DNA from 2 places in the Streptomyces sp. NPDC015242 genome. Region 2 is predicted to be linked to the other one. Evidence: riboswitches for the same ligand, from Rfam matches in the RefSeq annotation. Region 2 holds a riboswitch; the other holds the start of a gene.
The links. Region 2 has a riboswitch for cyclic di-AMP ahead of ACF07N_RS14680 (M23 family metallopeptidase). Riboswitches for the same ligand answer to the same signal wherever they lie in the genome.
Positions count from the first base shown of each region.

Region 1: linked by a shared signal. The riboswitch ahead of ACF07N_RS21000 (peptidoglycan DD-metalloendopeptidase family protein) and the one ahead of ACF07N_RS14680 (M23 family metallopeptidase) in region 2 are both predicted to bind cyclic di-AMP.

Region 1 covers NZ_JBIBUF010000006.1:90,950-96,175, forward strand. The annotation lists gene ACF07N_RS20985 (Glu/Leu/Phe/Val dehydrogenase dimerization domain-containing protein) at 1-955, shown strand, start outside; gene ACF07N_RS20990 (TetR/AcrR family transcriptional regulator) at 1,019-1,648, shown strand; gene ACF07N_RS20995 (SGNH/GDSL hydrolase family protein) at 1,719-2,504, opposite strand; gene ACF07N_RS21000 (peptidoglycan DD-metalloendopeptidase family protein) at 2,745-3,686, opposite strand; cyclic di-AMP (ydaO/yuaA leader) riboswitch at 3,691-3,848, opposite strand; gene ACF07N_RS21005 (alpha-galactosidase) at 4,166-5,226, opposite strand, start outside.
Region 2 covers NZ_JBIBUF010000004.1:18,999-24,224, forward strand. The annotation lists gene trmB (tRNA (guanosine(46)-N7)-methyltransferase TrmB) at 1-495, shown strand, start outside; gene ACF07N_RS14675 (PrsW family intramembrane metalloprotease) at 573-1,970, shown strand; gene ACF07N_RS14680 (M23 family metallopeptidase) at 2,070-3,101, opposite strand; cyclic di-AMP (ydaO/yuaA leader) riboswitch at 3,113-3,269, opposite strand; tRNA gene ACF07N_RS14685 (tRNA-Met) at 3,568-3,641, opposite strand; gene ACF07N_RS14690 (dihydrofolate reductase family protein) at 3,704-4,834, opposite strand; gene ACF07N_RS14695 (MarR family winged helix-turn-helix transcriptional regulator) at 4,911-5,226, shown strand, end outside.

The sequences.
Region 1 (5,226 bases), on a different contig from region 2:
CGGCATCGACTGCGACCCGCGCGACCCGGAGGCCTACCCGCTCCTGGTGCGCTACCTGCGCGCGATGCGGCCCTACGTCGAGAGCCAGTGGACGACGGGCGAGGACCTCGGTCTGTCCCAGGACCTGGTGGACCGGGCCGCGGCCGAGGCGGGGCTGGTCTCCACCGTCCAGGCCGTGTATCCGCTGCTGGACGACGAGGCCGGGGCACGCCGCCGGCTCGCGGACGCGTTCGCGGTCGAGGTGGACGGCATCGGGCTCGACCAGCTGGTCGGCGGCTGCGGCGTCGCCGAGGCGGCCCTCACGGCCCTGGACCGGGCCGGTGTCCCGCGCGGGGGGACCCGGGTATCGCTCCAGGGGCTGGGCACCATGGGCGGTGCCACCGCGCGCTTCCTCTCCCGCGCCGGGCTCACGATCGTCGCGGCCGCCGACCTCAAGGGCACGATCGCCAACCCGGCCGGACTCGACGTCGAGCGGCTGCTCACCGCGCGGGACGCCCACGGCACGGTGGACCGCTCGGCGTTGCGCCCGGACGACCTCGAACTCCCGGGCGAGGCGTGGCTGTCGGCCGACGCGGAGGTGCTGGTGCCGGCGGCGGTGTCGTACGCCGTCGACGCCTCCAACCAGGCTCACGTCACGGCCCGCTGGATCGTCGAGGCGGCCAACATGCCGGTCCGTCCGGAGGCGGAGGCGCTGCTGGCCGCGCGCGGGGTGACCGTACTGCCGGACGTGGTGGTGAACTCCGCGACCAACGCCTGGTGGTGGTGGACGCTGTTCGGGGACGTCGGCGCCGACGCGGAGGAGGCGTTCGCGTACACGCGCCGCTCGATGCGGGCCCTGGTCGAGCTGATGCTCACCCGGGCGCGCACCGACGGGACGACTCCTCGCGCGGCCGCCCACGCGATCGCCGCCGACCGGCTGCCGCTGATCGCCCGGCGGTACGGCTGGTACCGCTGAGGCACGCCGGACCGGCCGGATCCGCACGTCGGGAGGGGACCGCCGCGTGGGTAGGGTGACGGCGTGGCGAGAGTCCGGTTGAGCGTGGCTGAGCGGCGTGAGGAACTGCTGCGCGCCGCCGTGCAGCAGATCGAGGCCCGGGGCGTGGCGGCGGTCAGGATCGCCGACGTGGCCTCGGCGCTGGGGGTGAGCAACGCGCTGGTGCTCTACCACTTCGCGTCGAAGGAGCAGTTGGTCGCGGCAGCGTTCCGGCACGCGGCCGAGGCGGACCTCGCACACCTGCGCAAGCTGCTCGGCCGCCGGACGTCGGCGCTGCGGCGCCTGCGCTCGGCCGTGCGCTGGTACGCCCCGACCGGCCAGGCCAAGGGCTGGCGGCTGTGGATCGAGGGCTGGGCGGCGGCCCTGCGCGAGCCGGCGCTGCGGGAGGTCACGCAGGACCTCGACCGCCAGTGGAAGGCGGCTCTCGCCGAGGTGATCGCGGAGGGGGTCGCGGCGGGTGAGTTCCCCTGCCCCGACCCCCGGGCCACGGCCCTCCGCCTCACCGCGTTCCTCGACGGCCTGGCCGTCCAGCTGACGTCCTACCCCGGGGCGCTGCCGCGCGCCCGGGCCCAGCAGTGGACGGAGGAGACCCTGACGCGCGAACTGGGCCTGGCCGCCGCCCCCTTGCCCCCGCCGATGAGCAACTCGGCGTAACGGCCCGGGGCGTGGCGCGGCTCGGCGGGGGCGACGGGCGAAGGCCCCACCCCCACCGAGTGCGGGCGTCTCACGCCACGGCGGCGATCCGCATCCGGATGTCGTCCGGCGACAACGCCCCCTTGGCCGTCACATGGTCGCCCGAGGACTCCCCCCGCAGCCGGCGCCCGATCCACGGCACCAGGAACTCCCGCGCCCAGTGCACGTCGTCCCGCCGGACCTCCAGCGTGCCCCGCGGCGGCAGCGGCGGCCACGGCTGCTCGGGGTCGGCCGGCACGTCGAGCCCGAGCACCTGCCCCGCCCGGAGCGCGACCCGCGTGTGCCCCTCGGGAGACAGGTGCAGCCGGTCGGCGTCCCAGGCCCTGCGGTCCTGCACGCTGCGCAGCGACCACAGATCGAGCACCGGGCAGCCGTACCGGTCGGCGATGGCGCGGACGTGCCCGTTGTACGTGGCGATCTTGCCGCGCAGATGCTTCAGCACGGGCATGCCACGGGTGTCGAACCCGGTCGTCACCATCACCGTCCCGGCCACCGCGGTGAGCCGCGCGAGCGCCCGCTCGAAGCGCTCGGCCACCTCGTCCGGATCGGTGCCGGGCCGCAGGATGTCGTTGCCCCCGGCGCAGAAGGACACGAGGTCGGGGGCCATCTCGACGGCTCGCGGCACCTGGTCCGCCACGATCTGGTCGAGGAGTTTCCCGCGCACGGCGAGGTTGGTGTACCGGAAGTCGCCCTCGGGCCGGAGGTCGGCGAGCAGGACGGCGAGCCGGTCGGCCCAGCCGACGAACGCCCCGTCGGGGCCGGGATCACCGACGCCCTCGGTGAAGCTGTCCCCCACCGCCACGTACGACCCGATCACTGCTCTGCTGTCACTCTTCGAATCGTCTGCCACAGCCGCTCATGATTCACCCTCGAATGTGACCTACGCGACCGTAGGAAGGGGTTGACGGGCGGTGAGATAAGCCACTGCCAAAGTGTTCGCCAACTGTGGAATAGCCGACCGGACGGGAGTGTTGCCGCCGTCCCGCGCCGAAGGCCGGACCCGGGGTGCCGGGTCCGGCCTTCGGTGGCGTGTCAGGCGGGTGGCCGTGCGATCGGGTCAGCCGACGGAGACGCCGTGGGAGCGCAGGAAGGCGACCGGGTCGATGTCGGAGCCGTAGCCGGCCGCGGTGCGGATCTCGAAGTGCAGGTGCGGTCCGGTGACGTTGCCGGTGGCGCCGGACAGGCCGACCTGCTGTCCGGCGGTCACGGTCTGGCCGGCCGAGACCGAGAGCTGCGACAGGTGGGCGTACTGGGCGTAGTGACCGTCGTTCAGCCTGACGACGACCTGGTTGCCGTACGCGCCGCCCCAGCCGGCGGAGACGACCGTGCCCGCGCCGACGGCCTTGAGGGAGGTGCCGGTCGGGACGACGAAGTCGACACCGGTGTGGTAACCGCTGGACCACATGCTGCCGGACATGCGGTACGGGGTGCCGACGGTGGCACCGTCCACCGGGGAGCTGTAGCCACTGGCGTTGCTCTGCGCGGCGGGCTGGGCGGCGGCCGGCTCGGCGGCGGTCTCCGCCTTCGCCGGTGCGGACGAGGACTTCTTCGCGGGCTTCTTCGCGGTGCCCTTCGCCGGCTCCTCGGCGGAGGCCTTCGGCGCGGACGGCGCCTCGGGCGCGCTCGCCGCGGCCTTCTTGCCCAGGGAGAGCTTCAGGCCCGGGTGGATCAGGGACGGGTCGTCGCCGACGGCGTCGCGGTTGTCCGAGTAGAGCTTCTTCCAGCCGCCGCTGACGTTCTGGTCGTCGGCGATCTTCGCCAGATAGTCGCCCGCCCTCACGGTGTAGGTACGCGCGCCGGTCGCCTTTCCGGCGGCCTTCTTCCCGGCGGCCGGAGCCGCCTGGACGGCCTTTTCCGGAGCCGACTGGGCGGGGGCGGCGTGGGCGCCGGCGGCACCCATGAGGGGAAGGGCGAGAGCGGCTCCGCCGGTTCCGGCGACGGCGATGGAGCGGGTGAAACGCTGAGTCTTGGGACGGCGGTGCTTACCCTTCGCGGGCATGGCGCATTCCTCTCCGTCGCCTGCGAGGTGAGCTGTCGGGTGCGGGCTGGAGATGCCCGGCCGCGCCGAGGCGCGGCTCAACCCCAAGCCCGTTCCGGGAACCGGAACAGGCGTCTTACCTGTGGGTCCCCCGCTCCTGCCGTACGTCGGGTCAGTGGGTGTGCGGGCTCCGGGCGGCGGCAGGATTAGGCGTCCGTCCGGAGTGGACTGGAACGTAAGCGACCAGGACGCGGCGGGACAAGCTTGCGGTTGCCCGTGCGGCCTTTTTCCTCGACGCGTCGACACATTTCCCGTCACCGAGCGTGGATTTCCGATCTTGCCTTTTCCTCAATGGCCTCGCGAAACACCCTGATTACGTGCACATGGCGACAACACATCGTCACCGGTATGACGATGGTCACGCACCTTGCCCCCATCTCCTGTACGACCAGGGCACGTTATGGCGAACCGGCCTAAGCGCCTTATTCGGACAAGAAGCACTACTTCCGCTTAAGGCGGACCACGGCGGCGTCCAGGTCGCCACGCAGACCGACCCGCAGTCCGTGATGCAGCAGCACGCCCCCTCGGTGAAGTTCGCCCGTTTCGAGGCATTCGTACGTCGCCGCCGGATCGATGCCGCGGAGCCGGAGTGCCGGACCGGGCTCGCCGTAGCGTTGCGCCGGGAGCCAGGCGAGGACGACCGTCTCGTCGCCGAGGACGTACTGCACGGCGCTCAGGCCGCTCCCCGGGGGTCGCAGCCGGTACAGGTCGCCACGCTGCACCACGGGCCGGATCTCCTTGTAGAGCCGCACCCACTCCCGCGCCTCGGCCAGTTCCTCCTGCGTCCACCGCGTGAGGTCGCCGCCGACCCCGAGCACCCCGGCCATGGCGCTGACGAACCGGAAACGCAGGGAACTGGCCCGGTGGTTGAGCATGGCGTTGGGGCTGTCGGTGACCCAGGCGGCCATCACGCGCGCGGGGTGGATCTGACTGAAGCCGTGCTGGACGGCGAGCCGGTCCAGGGGGTCGGTGTTGTCGGACGTCCACACCTGGTCCGTGCGGCTCAGCACGCCCAGGTCGATCCGGCCGCCGCCGCCCGAGCAGGACTCGAAGGCCACACCCGGGTGTGCGGCCCGCAGCCGGTCCAGCAGGGCGTACAGGGCGCGGACGTGGTCCACCCAGAGCCGCTGCGGATACGGATCCTCCGGCCAGCCGGCGTCGGTGAAGCAGCGGTTGAAGTCCCACTTGACGTAGTCGATCGGGGCGCTGGAGAGGAGCCCGTCCAGCTGTCCCCACAGATACTCCTGGACATCCCGCCGGGCGAGGTTGAGCACGAGCTGATTGCGGAACTCCGTCCGCTTTCGTCCCGGTTGGTACTGCACCCAGTCCGGGTGGGCGCGGTACAGGTCGCTGTCGGGGTTCACCATCTCGGGCTCGACCCAGATGCCGAACCGCATGCCGAGGCCGTGCACGTGGTCGGCGAGGGGTTTCAGCCCGCCGGGGAAGCGGTCGGGGTTGGGCGTCCAGTCCCCGAGCCCCGCCCGGTCGCTGGTGCGCGCCC
Region 2 (5,226 bases):
GACCCCGCCACCAACATCCTCGCGGTCGACGTCCACACCCCCGGCCAGGGCAACCTCCTGAACCTCGCCGACCGCAACGGCCTGTCCAACATCCGCGTGGGCAACGGCGACGCGATCATCCTGCTCCGCGAGATGCTGGCCCCGGACTCCCTCGGCGGCCTGCGCGTCTACTTCCCCGACCCCTGGCCGAAGAAGCGGCACCACAAGCGCAGACTGATCCAGCCCGAGTTCCTCTCCCTCGCCGCGACCCGCCTCGCGCCGGGCGCGATCCTGCACTGCGCGACCGACTGGGAGGAGTACGCCGACCAGATGCTCGACGTGCTCACGGCCCACCCCGACTTCGAGAACACGCAGGCGGACGGCGGTTTCGCGCCGCGTCCCGACTTCCGGCCGCTGACCCGTTTCGAGGGCCAGGGACTGGACAAGGGACATGTCGTGAACGACCTCCTCTTCCGCCGCGTACCACACGCGGACCAGTCCCCCGCCGGCGTCTGACCGCACGCACCGCACCACACCGCCCTGGCACCTCTCCCGCCTGCGGACAGCGCCCCTCCGTCGTTAGGGTCAATGCCGTGGCCACCTGCCCCCCACACCCGTCGTACCCCAGCGCTCCCACCGACGGCGCCCCCACCGCCGACCGGCTGCGGCACGCCCACTGGTGGCAGCGCCCCTGGGTGCGCTACGGCGCCCCGACCACGCTGCTCGCGATATCCGGCCTGGTCATCCTCGCCCTGGTCCGCGAGGAGACCGGCACGGAGGGCTTCCTGGTCGGGCTCGGCCTGGCGCTGCTCCCGGTGCCCCTGCTCATCGCCTCGTTCCGCTGGCTGGACCGCGTCGAACCGGGCCCTTGGCGCAACCTGGTGTTCTCCTTCGCCTGGGGCGCCTGCGCGGCGGCGCTGATCGCCATCGTCGCCAACAGCTTCGCCACACGATGGATAGCGACGGCGACCGCCGACCCGTCCAGCGCGGACACCCTCGGCGCGACCGTGATAGCGCCGGTCGTCGAGGAGACGGCCAAGGCGGCGGCCGTCCTGCTGGTCTTCCTCTTCCGCCGCCGGGACTTCACCGGCATCGTCGACGGCGTGGTCATCGCCGGCATCACCGCGACCGGCTTCGCGTTCACCGAGAACATCCTCTACCTGGGCACCGCCTTCGGCACCGACCAGCTCACCGGCGACACCGGCATCGCCTCGGTCACGGCGGCGACCTTCTTCGTCCGCATCATCATGTCGCCGTTCGCGCACCCGCTGTTCACCGTCCTGACCGGCATCGGCTTCGGCGTCGCCGCGCTCTCGGCGGACCGCCAGCACGTCCGCCGCGTGGCCTTCCCGGTCGCCGGACTGCTGCTGGCGATGGGCATGCACGCGATGTGGAACGGCTCGTCGGCGTTCGGCGAGTACGGGTTCTTCGCCGTGTACGCGGCGTTCATGGTGCCGATCTTCGGGCTGCTGACGTGGCTGGTGATCTGGACACGGCAGCGGGAGCTGCGGACCGTGCGGACGGAACTGCCCGCCTACGCGGTGGCCGGCTGGCTGGCCCCGGCCGAGCCGTACGCGCTGGGCTCGATGCGGGCGCGCCGGATCGCCCGCCAGTACGCCCGCCGGCACGCCGGGAAGGCGGCGGCCCGGGAGGTGGCGCGGTACGAGGCGTACGCGACGTCGCTCGCGTTCCTGCGGCACCGGGCCCGCCGCGGCCGGGCCGGGGCCGACTTCGCCGTACGGGAGCTGGAGCTGCTCGCGGAACTGTGGCACCGCCGGGAGGCCGCCCGCCCCGCCCTGGACCACGCGGCCCGGCTCACGGCCCCGCCGGTCCGGGTGACGGCCCCGCCCTGGCCGGTCCCCGGGGCGTACGGCCACGGCCCCGCGCACGCCCAGGCACCCGCCCACGGTCACCAGTCCGGGCACGGACACGGGCACGGATACGCCCCTCAGCCCACGCCCTACCCCGCGTACAACCCGTACAGGTCCTGATCACTCGCGCAGCCGCCGGCCCAGGCGGAGAAGAACCGGCAGCCCTGACGTCGGGGGGTCGTCGTCAGGGCTGCCGGTGCCTCGCGTGGCGCTCGCCGCTTACGGGTTGAGTCCCTTGCCCCGCAGCCAGGCCATCGGGTCGATGCCGCTGCTGGAGCCGGCGGCGTGGACCTCCAGGTGCAGGTGCGCCCCGGTGACGTTGCCGGTCGCGCCGACGCGGCCGATGACGTCGCCCGTGCTGACCTTCTGGCCGACGCTGACGCCGATGGACGACTGGTGGGCGTACCAGATCTCCGTGCCGTCATCGAGGGTGAGGACGGTCTTGTAGCCGTAGGAGCCGTTCCAGCCCGCCTCGGTGATGGTGCCGCTGTGCACCGCCTTGATCGGCGTGCCCGTGGGGGCGGCGAAGTCGAGGCCGGTGTGGTAGCCGGAGGACCAGTAGGCGCCGGCCTGGCCGAAGCTGGAGGTGATGGTGTACGAGGAGGTCGGCAGCGTGTACTGCTTGGCGAGGGCGGCGAGCCGCTCGGCCTCGGCCTTCTTGCGGGCCTCCTCCCCGGCCTTCCGCTTGGCCTCGGCGGCCTTGGCCTTGGCTTCCTTCTCCGCCTTGGCGGCGCCTTCCGCGGCGGCCTTCTCGGCTGCGGCGGCGGCTTCCTCGGCGGCCTTGGTCTCGATCTGGTCCTGCTGGTACTCGACCTGGGCCATGATCCGGGCGCGCAGGGCCTCGCCGGCGCCGGAGGTGCCCTCGTCGGTGTCCGTCGCGACCGTGGCGAGGTCGCTGAGCGGAGTTGCGGAACCTTCGGGGGTGTCGTCGTCCGAGATGAGGGAACCCACCGAGGGAAGGTCCGGCACGGAGATCGACACCGGCGGCTTGCCGGTCTGGGCGCTGGCCATGCCGCCGGCGCCCACGGCGGCTATGACGCCGACGCCCAGGACGGTGGAGCTGCGGGCGAGCCCTCCGCCGCGCTGCTTGGTGACGCGATGCCGGCCACGGACGGGACGGATGGACTCCGCCGTGGGGTTCCATTCCTGGAACGGGCCCTCGTCGGTGCGCTGACCGCCGTAGCCGAAGACTTCGGTGTCGCGCTGTTCCGTCGCGAACGGGGCCACGGGGGCAGGCCGGTTGGACGCCACGTAGGCGTACTCCTTTCCTTCCTTCTCGCCTACCGGGTTAGCTGACGGGTTCGGAGCAGGAAGGTCTCCTACGCGCGTATACCGGCCGTGCTTCCACGGCGGCATCCGCTCGATTCACCCCAAGTGGTGGTTCCCCGGTTCCCTTTCGGGATTCGGCGCGTGCGCACGGAGCCGCCTTCTGTGACGGCTGGGACGACCGCGCTGCGTTATCGAACGTTAATGGAGCCGCGGTGCGGATTCCAGCGCTTCCGCTTGATCATTAACCTTTTTCGCGCGGACGTTCCCGTCATGACCGGCCCAAATCGGGCGAGTTGACCGCCTCCCGTGTGACGTACGGGACTTGACGGTGTGTCAGTTGTTATGCGCAGCGGGAGGGTTCGCTCACCGTGCGTGAGGGGTTCCGTCGGTGGAACGGGAAAAGCACCGAGGGCCGGAACCCTTTCGGATTCCGGCCCTCGGCCTTCAGTAGCGGGGACAGGATTTGAACCTGCGACCTCTGGGTTATGAGCCCAGCGAGCTACCGAGCTGCTCCACCCCGCGTCGTTGTGTCTCCAGTGTACGCCATGCGCAGGACAGCTCGGACCACCCCCGGCGCCGGGCCCTCAGGACAGCAGGTGGCGGTTGGGCGCCTGGGCCCGTTCCGCGTGCTCGGCCAGGACGACGACCTCCGCTCCGGCGGCCGCCAGGACCCCGCTGCCGTCGGCCGCCGCGACGAAGGTGTCCGGCTCGCGCCAGGCGGTGACGACCCGCCGAACGCCCGCGTCGAGGATCAGCCGGGCGCAGGGGGCGGGACGGGAGGCGCGGCGGGCGCACGGCTCCAGGCTGCTGTACACGGTCGCGCCGGCCAGCCGCGGGTCCGCCGGGTCGATCCTGGCCAGGGCGGCCTCCTCGGCGTGCACCACCGGATCGCCGCCCTCGCGGGAGTGGCCCCGGGCCAGTTCCGTGCCGTCGGCGGCGACGACCACCGCCCCCACGCTGAACGCGGTGTCCGAGGGCGGGCAGCGCTCCGCCAGCTCGCAGGCGAGGGCGAGCCAGTGGTGGTCGGCGGCTGCGGGCAGGCCGGCGATGCCGGGGGCGGTCGGGGCGTAGCGCGTCAGGACGACGTCCTCGATCCGCCGCGTCTCCAGCAGCCGGAGCCGGCCGCCCTGGTAGCCGCCGGGCCCGAACAGGCGGGGGGCCCGCGGATCACCCACGAAGAGCGGGGCGAGGACCAGCTGGAGTTCGTCGGCGAGGCCCTGGGTCAGGAGCTGGGTGTGGATCAGGCCGCCGCCCTCGACCATGAGGCGCCGTACGTCCCGGACGTCGTGCAGGTGGGTCAGCAGCCGGCGCCAGTCGAGGTCCGGGCCGAGCGGGACGACGTCGGCGGCGATGCCGAGGGCCCGGGCCCGTTCGGCGCCCCGGTCGGTCGTGTACAGCACCTTGTCGCCCCCGGTGTGCCAGAACCGGGCGTCCGGGTCGAGGTCGCCGGAGCCGCTGACGGTGACCTTGAGCGGGTACTCCGGCCGGCCCGCGGCGGCCCGGGCGGCGCGGCGCGCGGGCGCGTTCACCAGCAGCCGGGGATTGTCGGCGCGGAGGGTGCCGGCGCCGATCAGGATCGCGTCGACGGACGCGCGGACCTCGTCGACCCGGTCGAAGTCGGCCGGGCTGGACAGCAGCAGGCGTTCGGGGCCGGTGTCGTCCAGGTAGCCGTCGAGGGAGACGGCGGCGGACAGCAGGACGTACGGGTGGGACATCGGCGCTCCGCGACGGGTCGGGACGGCGGACGGGACGAGGCTTGGTTCAAGTTTGAAACAAACCTACACTGGCGGCATGACGACTCGCTGGCTCACCCCCGAGGAGCAGCGCGCCTGGCGCGCCTACATCGCCGCCTCGCTGCTCCTGGAGGACGCGATCGACCGGCAGCTCCAGCAGGACGCCGGCATGCCGCACCTTTACTACTCCATCCTGTCCGTCCTGTCGGAGGCTCCGGACCGGCGGCTGCGGATGACGGACCTAGCCGAGCGGCTGAAGATCACCCGCAGCCGGCTGACGTACGCGGTGACGCGGCTGGAGAAGGACGGCATGCTGCGGCGCGAGGCGTGCCGGTACGACAAGCGGGGCAGCGTCGCGGCGCTGACGGACGAGG